Prochlorococcus marinus str. MIT 9313: one gene and its partner. The protein of the gene in region 1 binds, or shares a complex with, the protein of each later gene. Links are inferred from orthologs where the notes say so. Each region holds a gene or a part of one and is shown on either strand. Other genes may lie near its edges.

The links.
Region 2: the proteins of secY (region 1) and secA are in contact, whole or in part, in a crystal structure (PDB 3DIN), measured with the Thermotoga maritima proteins. The link is inferred for Prochlorococcus marinus str. MIT 9313 from one-to-one orthologs. Residues at the interface, in WP_004081795.1 of Thermotoga maritima: Glu108, Gly109, Glu110, Glu111, Ala236, Glu237, Arg238, Arg239, Ile240, Thr241, Ile242, Gln243, Tyr244, Ala245, Arg246, Arg247, Val248, Thr249, Gly250, Arg251, Arg252, Val253, Tyr254, Gly256, Ala257, Ser258, Thr259, Tyr260, Leu261, Pro262; in WP_004082002.1 of Thermotoga maritima: Glu261, Ala262, Arg263, Lys300, Ala301, Arg302, Thr303, Ile304, Ile305, Leu323, Tyr324, Asp325, Pro326, Val329, Ser330, Tyr333, Ile336, Lys340, Phe345, Val349, Glu363, Phe364, Tyr374, Ser375, Gly376, Gly377, Glu393, Ile395, Thr482, Ser483.

What each region holds. Positions count from the first base shown.
Region 1 is NC_005071.1:1,839,404-1,846,691, reverse strand. The notes cover bases 30-2,973. They hold secY (preprotein translocase subunit SecY), read right to left. Parts: upstream 2,190-2,973; coding sequence 870-2,189; downstream 30-869. Other genes in these bases: rpsE (30S ribosomal protein S5), read right to left, coding at 2,760-2,973; rplO (50S ribosomal protein L15), read right to left, coding at 2,297-2,752; AKG35_RS09375 (adenylate kinase), read right to left, coding at 281-829; rpmJ (50S ribosomal protein L36), read right to left, coding at 121-234. Outside these bases: rpsM (30S ribosomal protein S13), read right to left, coding at 1-13; more of rpsE, read right to left, coding at 2,974-3,389; rplR (50S ribosomal protein L18), read right to left, coding at 3,404-3,772; rplF (50S ribosomal protein L6), read right to left, coding at 3,806-4,345; rpsH (30S ribosomal protein S8), read right to left, coding at 4,361-4,762; rplE (50S ribosomal protein L5), read right to left, coding at 4,787-5,326; rplX (50S ribosomal protein L24), read right to left, coding at 5,446-5,802; rplN (50S ribosomal protein L14), read right to left, coding at 5,804-6,169; rpsQ (30S ribosomal protein S17), read right to left, coding at 6,166-6,432; rpmC (50S ribosomal protein L29), read right to left, coding at 6,450-6,662; rplP (50S ribosomal protein L16), read right to left, coding at 6,666-7,142; rpsC (30S ribosomal protein S3), read right to left, coding at 7,159-7,288. UniProt on the Escherichia coli protein: The central subunit of the protein translocation channel SecYEG. Consists of two halves formed by TMs 1-5 and 6-10.
Region 2 is NC_005071.1:87,655-95,378, reverse strand. The notes cover bases 3,707-7,086. They hold secA (preprotein translocase subunit SecA), read right to left. Parts: upstream 6,754-7,086; coding sequence 3,907-6,753; downstream 3,707-3,906. Other genes in these bases: AKG35_RS00435 (GNAT family N-acetyltransferase), read left to right, coding at 7,008-7,086. Outside these bases: AKG35_RS00455 (rhamnan synthesis F family protein), read left to right, coding at 1-857; AKG35_RS00450 (NAD-dependent epimerase/dehydratase family protein), read right to left, coding at 854-1,780; AKG35_RS00445 (glycosyltransferase family 2 protein), read right to left, coding at 2,634-3,416; AKG35_RS12620 (sugar phosphate nucleotidyltransferase), read right to left, coding at 3,473-3,592; more of AKG35_RS00435, read left to right, coding at 7,087-7,472; ribH (6,7-dimethyl-8-ribityllumazine synthase), read right to left, coding at 7,638-7,724. UniProt on the Escherichia coli protein: Required for protein export, interacts with the SecYEG preprotein conducting channel.

The DNA of each region.
Region 1 (7,288 bases):
CAATCCGTGCCACTTAGCAGTTAATCGAGGGGGATAGGGGTCGCCGATGGTGGCGAGAAAGGTTGGTGATGATTGAAGGTCCAATTCAGGGGTGTTCAATCAACATTGAGCAACAGGGAGTTATCCCTGACGCTGCTTGTGCTTAGGGGTGGAGCAGATCACCATGACCCTGCCGTGGCGGCGGATCACCCGGCATTTGTCACACATTTTCTTGACCGAGGCACGCACCTTCATGGAGTGTGGCTCTCCAAATTTCCAAACGGCAACCATACCACGTAGGTCAACATAAGGATTTTTCGATGCTGATAGCGATTGATTCGATACTGCCGTGGGCTTCCACCGTTTGCAGCAGTCCTTGTTGGCGGTAATGGTCGATGAGGGGGGCTGTTTTCTCGCGGTAGACCTCAAGGCGATTACGAATCACGCTCTCGTTGTCATCACTGCGGCCTCGGGAAATTAACCGTTCAATTAAGACTGCATCGTTGAGTTCCAGTAGTACAACAGCCTCAATTGGTTGCTTGAGTTCCTCAAGTAAGGGTTCGAGTGCTTTGGCTTGGATCAAGGTGCGTGGAAAACCATCCAAGAGCCAACCACCATTTTGGTTCTTGAGTTGATTTTCGACGATGGCGAGCACCAGCTCATCGCTGACCAGCTCGCCTCGGTTCATAACAGCAGCCGCCTCCTGACCAAGGGGTGTTTTGGCGCCGACCTCAGTACGCAGTAAATCACCAGTAGATAGGTGCATTAATTCATGAGCTGCGCAGAGACGTTCAGCCTGGGTCCCTTTGCCTGCGCCAGGGGGCCCTAGGAATAGGAGACGTTGCTTCATGGATGGCAAAAAAGGGCTTTCAGACGGAGTGGGGAATGGTTCATTGGCGGACAAGGCCTTCGTAGCGTTGAGAAATCACATAGGTCTGAACTTGTTTTGCGGTGTCGATGGCAACACCTACAAGGATCAGCAGTGACGTAGCTCCGAGGCCTTGAAAGGTCTGAACGTTGGTGGCGCGTTCCACCGCGGCGGGAATGATCGCAACTGCACCGAGGAACAATCCGCCCAGCAGGGTCAGTCGGTTCTGAACTCCGGATAGGTAGTTCGCTGTAGCACTGCCTGGCCTCACTCCTGGGATGGCCACGCCTCCCCGTTTGAGGTTTGTGGCGATGTCTATTGGATTGATGGTGAGTGAGGCGTAAAAGTAAGAAAAGCCGACAATCAGCGCGAAAAACACCAAGGCATAGGGCCATGGATTAGCGGCACTTGGGTTAAGAGTGCTTGCAGCCCTGATGAGTAAAGGGTTTTTGGTGAAGTTTGCAATGGTGATTGGTAGAAAGATCAGTGCAGAAGCAAAGATGATTGGCATCACACCACCAGCATTCAGCTTCAGAGGTAGATAGCTCTGGCGGTTTGGTAGCAAATTGGTTCCACCTATCTGTCTTTTTGCGCTCACAATCGGCAGACGGCGTGATCCTTCCTGCACGAAGATGATCCCAACGATTGTCATTAGGAAAACCATCACGAGCACAATGATGCCGACCACATCGCCGCGATCGCCGGTTTGTGCTTTTTCAATTGTTGAAGCCAGTGCTTTTGGCAGGGTGGCAACGATGTTCAGGAAGATCACAAGGGAGGCCCCTTGACCAATCCCTCGGTCAGTGATGATTTCGCTCATCCACATCACGATCATCGAGCCTGTTACTAATGCCAGGGCTGTCTGCACGACAAAGACGACCTCACTGAGCCCTTCAACGGCGTACTGGCGGAGGATCAGGGCAAAAATCACACTTTGAACTAGACCCCAGCCAAGAGCTACATAGCGGGTGATCTGTGCGATCTTGCGACGACCAGCCTCGCCTTCGTTTTTTTGCAGGTCCTCGAGTTGGGGTAAGGCTGCGGTGAGTAACTGGAGAATGATTGAGGCGTTGATGAATGGGAGGATCCCAAGAGCGAAAATCCCCAGGGTGGAGATGCCTCCACCGGTGAAAATATCTAGAAAGCCGATCAGTTGTCCGCCCTGTTGTAGGAAGCTTTGAAAGGCCACCCGATCAATACCTGGCATTGGGATGTAGATGCCGAGGCGAATAAAAAGAAGTAATCCCAGTGTGGTCAGCACTCTGCCGCGCAGCTCTGGGTTGCGCACCAATTGGCTTATGACTTCAGCGGCACTGGGGTTGCGACCCCGACTGACGAACATTGAGAGAAGGGATTGGGTGGGTTTGAAGCAATAGAGCAGTCCGTTGACTGAAGACTTATCGGACTGCTCAGACCATAGATATCCAGGTGTATTGACTTGGCATCGTTTCAGTCAAGGATTTCGCATGTGCCGCCAGCGGCTTCGATCTTGCTGCGGGCTGTAGCTGTGAATGCAGCGGCCTGAATGGTCAGCTTGACTTTGAGTTCTCCATTGCCAAGTACCTTTAAAGGGTATTTGGGACTAGTGACAACACCATTTTTCACAAGGGTGTCGAGATTGATGGTGCTACCCGCCTTGAGCTCATTGAGGGCCGCTACGTTCACCACAGTGAACTCTTTTGAGTTCACTGTGGTGAAGTGTTTGAGTTTGGGTACGCGCCTATAGAGAGGCATCTGGCCCCCTTCGAAGCCCGGGCGGGTAGGGCGACCAGATCGGGACTTTTGGCCACGCATGCCGAAACCACAGCTTGCTCCTTGGCCAGCGGCAATACCGCGACCTTTACGCATTTTGCGGCGCCTTGCACCTACGTTGGCTTTGAGAGAGTCGAGTCGAAGAGTAGTCATAGGGGAATCAGGAGTAGATCTGCTCGAGGGAGATCCCCCGTTCCTTTGCGGTCTCCTTATGGGTGCGGAGACTTGCCAGAGCCACCATGGCAGCTCGGGCATTGTTTAGAGGGGTTTTGCTGCCAAGACGCTTGGCTAGAACGTTTTTGATTCCGGCTAATTCCAGAACTGTGCGAATTGAACCGCCCGCGATGACCCCTGTCCCTGGGGCAGCGGGGCGGATGAGAACGTTGGCAGCACCATCGCGTCCGTTGGACAGGGTGGGGATGGAGTTGTGACGAGTGAGAGGAACCTTGACCAGGTGCTTCTTGCCATCAGCAACACCCTTGCGAACAGCACCGATCACATCGCCGGCTTTACCGACTCCAACACCCACTTGGCCACGCTCGTTGCCGACAACCACAATGGCCCGGAAACTCATCTTTTTCCCACCTTTTACGGTCTTGGAGACGCGGCGAATCTGAACGACTCGTTCTTGCCATTCGGAATCACGCTCTTGGCCACGGCGGTCGCCACGGCGTCCGCCACCTCTGCGCTCTCGTCCCCCGCCACGGCGTTGCTGTTGTTGTTGTTCTTGTTGGCCTTCCGCAGCTGCGGGGACGTCATTTGGGGTGGTCTGGGTGTTGGGTTGGGTCATGGTGAGAGCAGGGATCAGAACTGAAGGCCCGCCTCACGGGCGGCATCGGCGAGGGATTTCACTCGGCCGTGGTACAGGTTGCCACCGCGATCGAAGACCACCTGTTGGATGCCCTTGGCGAGGGCGCGTTTTGCGACTAAGTCCCCGACGGCATTGGAGGCGTCACAGCTGCTGCCATCGGCTTTAAGGCTGGTGCGTAAGTCCTTGTCGAGAGTCGAGGCGGCGCAAAGGGTGTTTTGGGCCTCGTCATCAATAACCTGGGCATAAATGTGGTTGTTGGAGCGGAATACAGCCAGGCGCGGACGCTGGGCGGTGCCCTTGAGATGGCGCCGCAGGCGCCGATGGCGCTTTTGGGTCTGCTGCTTTCGGGAGAGGTTAGACATGGTGGGTAATGCGGAGGGAAGTCAGGCAGACCTCTATTTCTTGCCGGATTTGCCGGCTTTGCGCAGGATCCGTTCGCCCTCGTATCGGATCCCCTTGCCCTTGTAGGGCTCAGGAGGACGAATGGCTCGGATCTTTGCAGCTTCGTTGCCCACCAGCTCCTTGTCTGCACCTGAGACGGTGACGTTGGTGTTGTTCTCTACTGCAAAGGTGACTCCTTCGGGTGGGTCCATTTCTACCGGATGGCTGAAACCGGCACTCACTACCAGCTTTTTGCCTTTCACTTGTGCACGTGAGCCCACCCCGATGAGTTCTAGTTTGCGCGTGTAGCCCTTGCTCACCCCTTCAACCATGTTGGCGACAAGCGAGCGACAGAGACCGTGACGCTCACGCGACTTACGTTTCTGACTTGTGGGTGTAACCACAATTGTGTTCTCCACCTGACTGACGCTGACGCCTTCGGGAAGGGTGCGGCTCAGCTCTCCTTTGGGGCCCTTGACGCTGACTGCAAGACCATCAAGGGTTACAGCCACCTTGTCGGGGATGGGGATGGGATTCTTACCGATACGAGACATGGTTCAGGTTCCGGGTCAGTACACGTAACAGAGCACTTCTCCGCCAACGCCCTGTTTGCGGGCATCGCGGTCGCTCATCACGCCTTTGGAAGTGGAGATGATTGCCATTCCAAGGCCACCAAGGACTTTGGGCAGGGCGCGGGTGTTCTTGTAGATGCGCAGGCCTGGTTTGCTCACCCGCTGCATTGAGCGGATGGTGGGATGGCGGTGTTTGCCGCTGTACTTCAATTCGAGGACTAGATGGGTGCGTACACCTTCACCTTCTTCGCTGATTTCAGAGATGAAGCCCTCTTGCTGTAGGACTTTGGCAATACTGCGTGACATGCGGGAGGCAGGAACGCGGGTGGTTTGGTGACGTTTTTCACTCGCATTGCGGATGCGAGTGAGCATGTCTGAGATTGGATCGTGGTTGGCCATAGTTCAGTCGTCTCCGAAGAGGGCTTAATTGCTGCGGAACGGCATTCCCATCTCTCGGAGGAGGGATTGGCCCTCTTCATCCGTACGGGCGCTGGTCACGATGGTGATGTCCATACCCCTGATGGCATCGATCTTGTCGAAGGAAATCTCAGGGAAGATGAGTTGCTCCCTCACTCCAAGGGTGTAGTTTCCACGGCCGTCAAAACTCTTTGGGCTGACACCGCGGAAGTCCCGGATTCTGGGCAGTGCAAGATTGATCAGGCGCTCCAGGAAGGCATACATCCGCTCTCCGCGGAGTGTGACGGCGCAACCTATGGGCATTCCCTGCCTGATTTTGAAGCCAGCGATGGCCTTCTTGGCCCTAGTCACGACAACTTTCTGGCCAGTGATAGTAGCCAGTTCAGTAATTGAGGCCTCCAAGGACTTGGCGTTTTGGGCGGCCTCACCGAGCCCTCGGTTGACGGTGATTTTTAGCACCTTGGGGACTTCGTGAATATTCGAGAGACTTAGGTCCTTCAGCAGTTTGGGCTGAATGGTCTCCCGGTAGCGCTGTTTGAGTGACATGGCTTGGTGGAAGGGTTCTTCTGGACGTGGTCAGAAGATCGGGGATTGGGAAGAAAGGGAAGTTGGTGGGCTGGAAATTGTGATTTAGATGGCCCAGGGTTCTGTGGTTTGAGCTGTGATTAGTCGATCAACTCTCCGGTTTTTTTGAGGCGGCGTTTTTTGCTGCCGTCTTTTTCGACAACCAGCTCCACACGACTGGCGATCTTTTTTTTATTGGAATAGAGCATCACGTTGGAGGCGTGTACGGACGCTTCCTCTGTGACAATCCTGCCGCTTTCTCCCTCTTGGGTGGGTTTGACGTGACGGGTGCGAATGTTGACGCCCTGCACAATGACGCGGTTCTCTATGGGCAGAGTGCGTAACACTTCGCCAGTTTTTCCTTTGTCCTTGCCTGTGATGACTTGGACGGTGTCCCCTTTATGGATGCGCATCTTGATGCGCTGAGTGGTTTTTTGTTTGGGGGTTGCGATAGGCATTTCAGATCACCTCCGGAGCGAGGGATACGATTTTGGTGAAGTTGCGCTCGCGAAGTTCCCGAGCCACCGGTCCAAAAACACGCGTGCCTCTAGGGTTTTTGTCTTCGTTAATGAGCACTGCGGCGTTGTCGTCGAAACGAATCGAGTTGCCAGTATCTCGGCGCAGGGTTGCTTTTGTGCGCACCACCACAGCTTTGACGACCTCGGATTTCTTGACGCTCATATTTGGCATCGCGTCTTTGACGGCTGCCACGATGACGTCGCCTACATGGGCATAGCGACGGTTTGAGCCCAGCACACGGATGCATTGGATTCGCTTGGCGCCACTGTTATCGGCAACAGTGAGGAAGGATTCTTGCTGAATCATGTGGAGACCTCTTGAGCTTTGGGACTGTGGCTGAGGACTTCAGCAACCGTCCAACGCTTTGATCGGCTGAGAGGGCGTGTCTCAGTGATGCGCACGCGATCACCAACACGGCAGGTGTTACCAGCGTCGTGGGCTTTATATCGGGTGGTTCGGCTGACCGTCTTCTGATAGATGGGATGGGGGAAGCGGTTCTCCACCGCTACCACTACTGTTTTGTCCATCTTGTCGCTGACGACGGTGCCGAGCCTTTCCTTGAGTGCCATGGGTTCTAAGGGGAAAATCAGGAGGAGGCGGCGGAGCGGCTGCGCTCCTTCTGCACCGTCAAGAGCTGCGCCAGCTTGATGCGGGCCTCTTTGAAGCGGTGCGTATTGCTCAGCTGCCGGGTGGCTTGCTGAAAGCGGAGATCGAACAGCTCTCGGCGGATGCCATCGATCTGCTCTGTGATGTCGGCGTCGGTGAGTTTGCGCACCTCGGCGGCTTTGGGATGGGCCATGGGTTAGGACTCCGCGGTGATGGCGGGCACACTGGCAGGCTTGTCGCTACCAGCAACCTTCTCTTGGTCGTCCAGGCCGATGAACTTTGTTTTGATGGGCAGTTTGTACTGGGCAAGGCGCATGGCTTCCTTAGCAATGTCTTCGGTGATCTCTGCACCGCCCATTTCGAACAGAATCCGACCTGGCTTAATGACGGCAACCCAAAATTCAGGGTTGCCCTTGCCAGAGCCCATGCGTGTTTCAGCGGGACGCATAGTGACTGGCTTGTCTGGGAAGATACGGATCCAGATCTTCCCACCCCGTTTGACGTAGCGGGTCATGGCTCGGCGGCTGGCCTCGATTTGGCGTGAGGTAATCCAGCCACATTCCTGGGCTTGCAAGGCAAACTCTCCAAAGGCAATGGTGTTGCCCCTGGTGGCGACGCCGCGCATACGGCCTCGTTGCTGTTTGCGGAATTTGACGCGTTTTGGACTCAGCATGGTTCAGGCCTCCTCATCAACCCTCGTTTGAGCGATCTTCGAATTGTTGGGGTCGACGATTCCCCCTTCGCCGGGGGCTTGCACCCACAGGCATTGTCTGGGCCTCGTCTCCCAGTACTTCGCCTTTGAAGATCCAGACCTTGATG
Region 2 (7,724 bases), 1.8 Mb from region 1 along the record:
TCTACAAAGAACAAATTCTTGAAGATGCTCCTTGTCCAGATCCACTCATCCATTACCTAAAAGAAAATCAACCCAAGGGCGAATGGAATGTGCCTATGATCACTCCTGCCAGTTCTTTGCAGCAACAAGATAGCGAAACAACAATTGCTCTTCATGTGCATGTTCACTATCCAGAACTCCTAGATACAATATTAAATGCGCTGAATTATAACAAAATAAGGCCAGACCTTTTCCTAAGTTGTACCAATCATGAAAATCATTCAGAGATCCAATGCAAATCAGCCGGAGCCAATTGTACATTAAAATCAATCATAACAACACCTAACCGTGGCAGAGATATCGGCCCTCTCTTGACTGAAATTGGGAAAGAATTAGACACAAAGTATGAAATATATGGTCATCTACATACAAAAAAAAGTGCTCTTCTTCCGGGGAAGCAGGGTTGCAGCTGGCGGGATTTTCTTATATCGAACTTAGTTGGAATGCAAGATATTGCTATGGCAGATCGCATTGTCACAGCACTCAAGAAAAATCCTAAATTGGGTCTTGTATTCGCTGATGATCCAACATGTGTTGGCTGGAGTGGCAACAGAAAACACGCAGATATACTTGCCAATAAGCTCAACTTAGGTCCCTTACCAAGATGCTTTGATTTTCCGGTTGGCACAATGTTTTGGGCAAAGAAGGGAGCACTTACTGAACTTTATAACTTAAATCTTGGCTGGGAAGACTATCCTCAAGAACCTCTAGGATATGACGGCACTATCCTTCATGCCATCGAAAGGCTTTTACCAATAATAGCCGCGAAACAAGGTTTCACCTACAATCTTACCAATGTTCCAGGCGTTAACCGCTAATGTCCTAAAATGCTTTGATGAAATCGATGAATCCCATCATTAGCGCAGACCTTCGGACTCCAGCCCAAACAATTTCTCGCTCGTTTAATACTCAAGACATTAGTTGGAACATCAAAAGTACGGCTTTGCTGATAAGAAACTTGAAGTGGACGGCCGAGCTCATTCTCAATCAATTTAACTAGTTCACAAAGACTCAAACCTATACCTGAACCAACATTAAACAAATTCTCGGGCCCTTTATAATGACTTATAGCAAGAAGAGCTTGAACAACATCGGTAATATAAAGAAAATCGCGGATGGTGCTGCCATCTCCCCAAATCTCGAGAGGTTCTGAACGCAAAGCACGATTTAGAAAAACAGGAACCACACCTTGACAAGAATCCAGACGTTGACGCTCACCATAAGGATTCGCTAAGCGGACTACCGTACTATTTAATCCATATAGATGGCGATATAGAGAGACATATTTTTCAATCGCAAGTTTCGTAATCCCGTAAGAGCAAATGGGATCAGTAGGATGATTCTCAGCAATTGGTACCTGTTTAGGAATGCCATAAACGGTTCCTCCTGATGAGACAAATACAAATTTCTGGATACCAACTTCAAGTGAAGCCTCAAGCAAATTAAGAGCACCTAAGACGTTAATATTAATATCTTCGCGAGGATTGCGATTTGAGCTCTGCGGCAAGCTTCCACTAGCGAGATGGAAAATTATCTCGGAACCTACAAGGGCCTTCTCAAGGCCGAGACGATCTGCCATATCAAGTGGATGAAGCACAAGACCAGGGTGATCTTGTGCTTTAGGGGTAATCAGCCCTGGGAGATGACGAGAAAGTGCCCTAACCTGAGATCCCTGAGCCAACAAGGCATCAACGAGATGAGAACCGATGAAGCCACTTGCGCCAACAACAACCGCCTTCATCTTTGACCTTGATTTGTGACAAGCTTAACGCGAAAAAAATCACGTCTCACATTAAGACCTACTTGGCTGCCAAAAGAGCAAAAAAGATAGAAGGCACAAGTTCGCCACCAACCATGTTCTCTTAGAGCTTAACTTCAATGGATAATTGCTTCTAAGCTATACAAGGGAAAGAATAAGCAATAGAGCATCGGCTGGGAAAAGATTGTGACATGCCTGAAGATAGCGCAGACCCAAGCCAATCAATCTATTAACTGATTCGACTTACCAAGAACTCGCATAACCAGCTAGAAATTTGCTCAAATGCGCCACCGGCTCCCACTAAATTTAAATCATGCTGGTGGCAACTAGCACATGATTTAGGCAATTAGTTAACAACACGATTGCGTGCCACAACTACATATAACAAAAAATGATGGAGAATCCCCTCATCCGGAAATTACAAGACCCGCCTCAAACAAGCTCGATTGACAAAGTAGTTACAACCAGTAGCTACATTTAGAAGACAATGTTGATTGTTGGTGTTAAGATCCTGAGATCGAATAAACGATGGAACCAACATACCCTATTTACTTTTAAACATGTGCAAATTAGCGGGAACAGGAGGAGGCACTTAAGTTCCTTATGGCTCCTAAATAGCAACCATCGTATAAGTTAAAAGCTAGGCCTTAGTAGGATCCTAGATATCGTCTTGATCTGCAGGGATAGCATTGGATCCTGATGTAGCTGGAAAAAGTCTTCAAAAGTCCAACAACTATCGAGAAGTTTAGAGAGAGGGTACTACTCAAATTATAAATAAGGTGCGCCTACGCCATGCATGAAACAATTCAAGTTGCAATAACATCCTGATCATTCATCACCATAATTTCCAACCCCACTTGGCAAAGTAGCGCCAGGCGCTGATGATATTGATGATCATTAAACTAAATTTTTGATAATTCCCCTTTCCCCATTGATGAACAACGGAAACTTCAGGAAAATGAAGGCAACGGCCTTGATACGCTAGAGCACGAGTAAGGTCAGCATCCTCTAGATACAGGAAATAACGCTCGTCAAACCCTCCAACCTGCAAAAAAGACTCAGACCTTACAACCATGCAACATCCGCTTAAATAAGGAACCTCGAAAATATTTTGGTAATCAAATTGATCCATCACATACCAACGATCATATCTTTTTAGACAACTGGGCTTCAAAACTTCCGGGACAAAACGACGACTGAACAAACCAAGAACCGTTGGAGATTGTTTGCAGAGCTTTTGTGGCTCTCCCAACGGATCAAGAATCTGTGGTACAGCAAGACTGACATCAGAATTGTTCTGCATCCATAATAAAATTGTTTCGAAGGTGCCCGAGCACCAAGACAGATCAGTATTCAGAATACCCAAATAATCCGGGATCTCATCGAGACTAGAAACAAGCCGATTGACAGCTCGCCCATACCCAGGATTGTCTGAATTGCAGAGAAAATGGTCCGCACCCTTGGTTAACTGTTCTACTGCCTCTCCAGGACAATAATCATTGATAGCCATCGCATAGCCAATCTGAGGTGGAAGACAAGACAAACATGCAGCAAGCTGTTCAACTTCATCTTGAAGAGGGTGAAAAGCAACAAACAAAAGAATGAGATCTCGCTTCATAAATAATCAACAAGCGTTAATTCTAAAAATTCCATTTCAAGCAGATGGGAGATGCATTAGGAAACCATCGGCTTATAATAAACAGGCAATAGCTGCATACTCACCACTTTGGTGATCGGATTGAGCCTTATGCCACTTCCTCCATCGAGGATGATCGCTTTACGTGCCTGATCCAAGGGCTTCGCCAACTCTCACTGGAACGCAATATCAGTGCTTAGGAGCCGCAACCTTAAGCCCTGCAGGATGGGTTAGCAGCCCTGGCAGTCAAGTTTCGTCAAGAGATGGAACGCCGCGAATGAGTAGCAAAAAATCTTGAACGTTGCAATAAACAACGCACCAGTTCAACCGAACAGCTTCAGTTAGCTGTGACTCAAATCCAGAGTTTGTCGGAGCAATTAACAGCTCCTGAGCATGAACTTCATAGCATCAAGAGTTCATTGAGCTGGAAACTCACCAGACCTCTGCGCTGGATAAAAAATTTCAAAAAACCTCATGCCTGCTCTTGCCCTGATGCGGCTGGCTGGAACATGAACATTGAATAGATCACGTTTCGACGCATATTTGCCATCATCTCGAGAAACATATCGTAGCCCTCATTCTTGTATTCAATGAGCGGATCTTTTTGCCCATACCCTCGCAAACCTACAGATTCACGCAGAGCATCCATCGCCTGCAGATGTTCCCGCCAAAGTGTATCGATCTGCTGAAGGATAAAGAAACGTTCTGCCTCCCGCATCAACCCTGGTCGCTGCTGCTCAATCTGACCTTCCTTAATGTCATAAGCATTGCGCAGTTGCTCCTGAAGAAAAGACTTAAGCTCCTCCATACTTAACCCCTGCAACTGCTCAGGCTTTAGATCCTCAAGCAGGTAGACAAATTGCTGAACCTTGCTAACCAGTTGGCCTAAATCCCATTCTTCAGGGGGCAGGTCAGGGTTCACATAAGCCTCAACAATGTCGTCCATTGTTCGCTCTCCATAACCAATCACCTGCTTCTTGAGCCCGCGACCCTCAAGCACACGGCGACGTTCGGCATAAACGGCACGACGTTGATTGTTCATTACCTCGTCGTACTCAAAAACCTGCTTACGAATGTCGTAATAATAGGTTTCTACCTTTTTCTGAGCCCCCTCTAAAGAACGGGTGAGCATGCCCGACTCAATGGGCATGTCCTCCTCCACGCGGAAAGCATTCATCAACGAAGCCACCCGTTCTCCTCCGAAGATGCGCAATAGGTTGTCTTCCAAAGAAAGGAAAAAACGGGTACTACCTAAATCCCCCTGGCGGCCGGCACGACCACGAAGTTGATTGTCAACCCTGCGAGATTCATGACGTTCTGTTCCAATCACATGAAGACCACCTGCTTCCCTCACTCGAACCTCCTCCTGGGTCACTACCACGTCGTATTCAGTCTTTACTCTTGCGATCGACTCTCTTAAGGCAGCAATCTGCGCATCATCGGTAGGTGCTTTTTCAGCAGCAGTGGAGATGCGATCCTCTAATTCAATCACGCTCAGTGCCCTATCTCCCCAAACCTTCACAAGCTCACGAGCTAACTCCGCAAGGAACTGATCAGTGTCATCAGTGAGCGAGCAAGGATAGAGACTCCCGATTGCACGGGCCTCGCTTAAGACATGGCCGTGAGATCCATTCGAAGCAGCGGCCTTGGCAGCGAACCCACCACCTGTCTCGGCAGCCCTCTGCAATGGCACTGGTGGACGATGACCCTCCTCAGGCCGCACCAATCTTGGCAGCAAAACCTCACGCAACTTGAGGCGTGCCATGTAATCGCTATTTCCGCCGAGGATGATGTCTGTCCCACGGCCAGCCATGTTTGTGGCAATCGTCACAGCACCTGCACGGCCAGCCTGGGCCACGATCTCAGCCTCACGTTCCACATTCTCCGGCTTGGCATTCAAAAGATTGTGGGGAATCTCTTGTTCTGAGAGCAGGGAACTCAACAGTTCGCTTTTCTCAACACTGGTCGTGCCAACCAGAACAGGCCTTCCCTGCTTATGAATTTCAGCCGTTTCGTTGGCCACGGCGCGCCACTTGGCTGATTCAGTCTTATAAACCTGATCCACCCAATCCGCACGAGCCCGAGGCTGGTTGGTAGGGATCACTGAAGTCTCAAGCTTGTAGGTCTTCTCAAACTCCACCTCTTCAGTTTTAGCGGTGCCGGTCATTCCAGCCAAGCGGGGATAAAGCAGAAAGAAATTTTGATAAGTAATCGAAGCCAGAGTCTGAGTTTCAGGCTGAATCGCTAGCTGTTCCTTGGCCTCAATCGCCTGATGCTGTCCGTCGCTCCAGCGCCGGCCTGGCATCACACGGCCTGTGAACTCATCAACAATCACAGCTTCACCATCGCGCACGATGTAATTCACATCCCGAACAAACAACTCCTTGGCCTTCAATGCATTGGTGATGTAATGGGCCCAGGGATCAGCGGGGTCAAACAGATCCCTCACTCTGAGGTTCTGCTCAGCCTTGGCAAAGCCTTCATCTGTAAGTGTGCAACTGCGTTGCTTCTCATCAACCTCGTAGTCACCCTCAGGATCAATGCCATCCTTACCCTGTTCGGCAGCCCGCTCAAGAGCAGCAGCCACATCTGCAGCCTGCTGATACTTCTCCTGAGGACGCTCCACCTGTCCGGAAATGATCAAGGGAGTACGCGCCTCATCGATCAGGATCGAATCCACCTCATCGATGACGCAGTACTGAAACTCCCGCTGAACCACCTCACTCAGATCGGTGGCCATGTTGTCACGCAGGTAGTCAAAACCCAACTCTGAATTGGTTGCATAGGTGATATCGCAGGCGTAATTGCGCCGCCGCTCAGCAGGGCTCATGTCCTGCTGGATCAAACCAACACTGAGACCGAGAAAACGATGCACCTGGCCCATCCATTCAGCATCGCGCCGTGCCAGGTAATCATTGACCGTAACCACATGCACCCCACGGCCAGTGAGGGCATTGAGGTAGCTAGGCAGAGTGGCTACAAGAGTCTTCCCTTCACCGGTCTTCATCTCACCAATCTGACCCTCATGCAGGACCATGCCGCCAATCAGCTGCACATCGAAATGACGCATGCCGAGCACCCGTTTAGCAGCCTCACGTACAACAGCAAAGGCTTCTGGGAGCAGCTCATCAAGTAAAGCTCGCTGTTTGGCAAAACTGACGACATTCTCAAACTGCTGGCGAAAATCGGCCGTTTTAGAGCGCAGCTGGTCATCGCTGAGCAAGGCGATGTCCTCTTCGAGGATATTGATGTCAGTGACAATCGGCTGGTAACGCTTCAGCTTGCGGGCATTGGGATCTCCAAGCAGGAGCTTGAGCATGAAACAGATATTATTTCTGCGTGCAGCCTACTGAGCGCTCCTTGCAGGGATGCTGAAAGGAGAAAAGTACTGGCTCTAAAGAACACAACATGAACCACTACTTATGAGAAAACAGATCGAAGACATCACAAGCAAACCGTTCTGAAAACTAAGTGGAGATATCTCTCACGCGCCTACGTTCCAAGCGCCACAAGCGTAGATGAAAGCAATCTCCATTGGCCAGGGACGGATGATACAGAGGTCAGTGATCCGTTATGACCCGCATCCGTCTTGTTGAACACGCCGCCGGAGCTCCGGGCATGCGCTGGTTCGGGATGGGACCTGATCTCAAGCCAAGCCACGGACTTCTTAAACTCCACCGTCTGCTCCACAAACACGCCTTCTGGGCCCAGCAACGCGACACTTCAGAACTAAAAAAAATGCTGGCAGGCAGCAACGTGGTCATTAGCCTTTGGCGTGGCAAGCGCCTGGTGGGCTTCGGACGTGCCACCAGCGACGGGATCTACCGAGCCGTCCTATGGGACGTTGTCGTAGCTGGCGATCTGCAAGGTCATGGCTTAGGCAGACAAGTGATCGAAGCTCTGCTAATTGCTCCTGGCATCCGCAATGTTGAGCGTGTCTACTTGATGACAACAAACAGCAGAGGCTTCTACGAGCAAATGGGCTTCGAAAGGGCCAACAATCAACAGCTGTTGTTGTTGAATCTCAAAAACAACTAATTGTTCAAACTAAAAAGCGGATGAAGAGATTCGAACTCTCGACCCTCTCCTTGGCAAGGAGATGCTCTACCACTGAGCTACATCCGCAAGACGTGCCTTGGGGATGTCTCCCCTTTGACAAAGACAGCATGCACCACCGAAGGGGAACTGGTCAATTCCAATCAATCAGCTGGCGGAAGTGGCTGAGCGAAGCACTGCCATCAGCGAGCCCATTTCTAAAGCCTGTAGCCCATAACTCCAGCCCAAATTGCT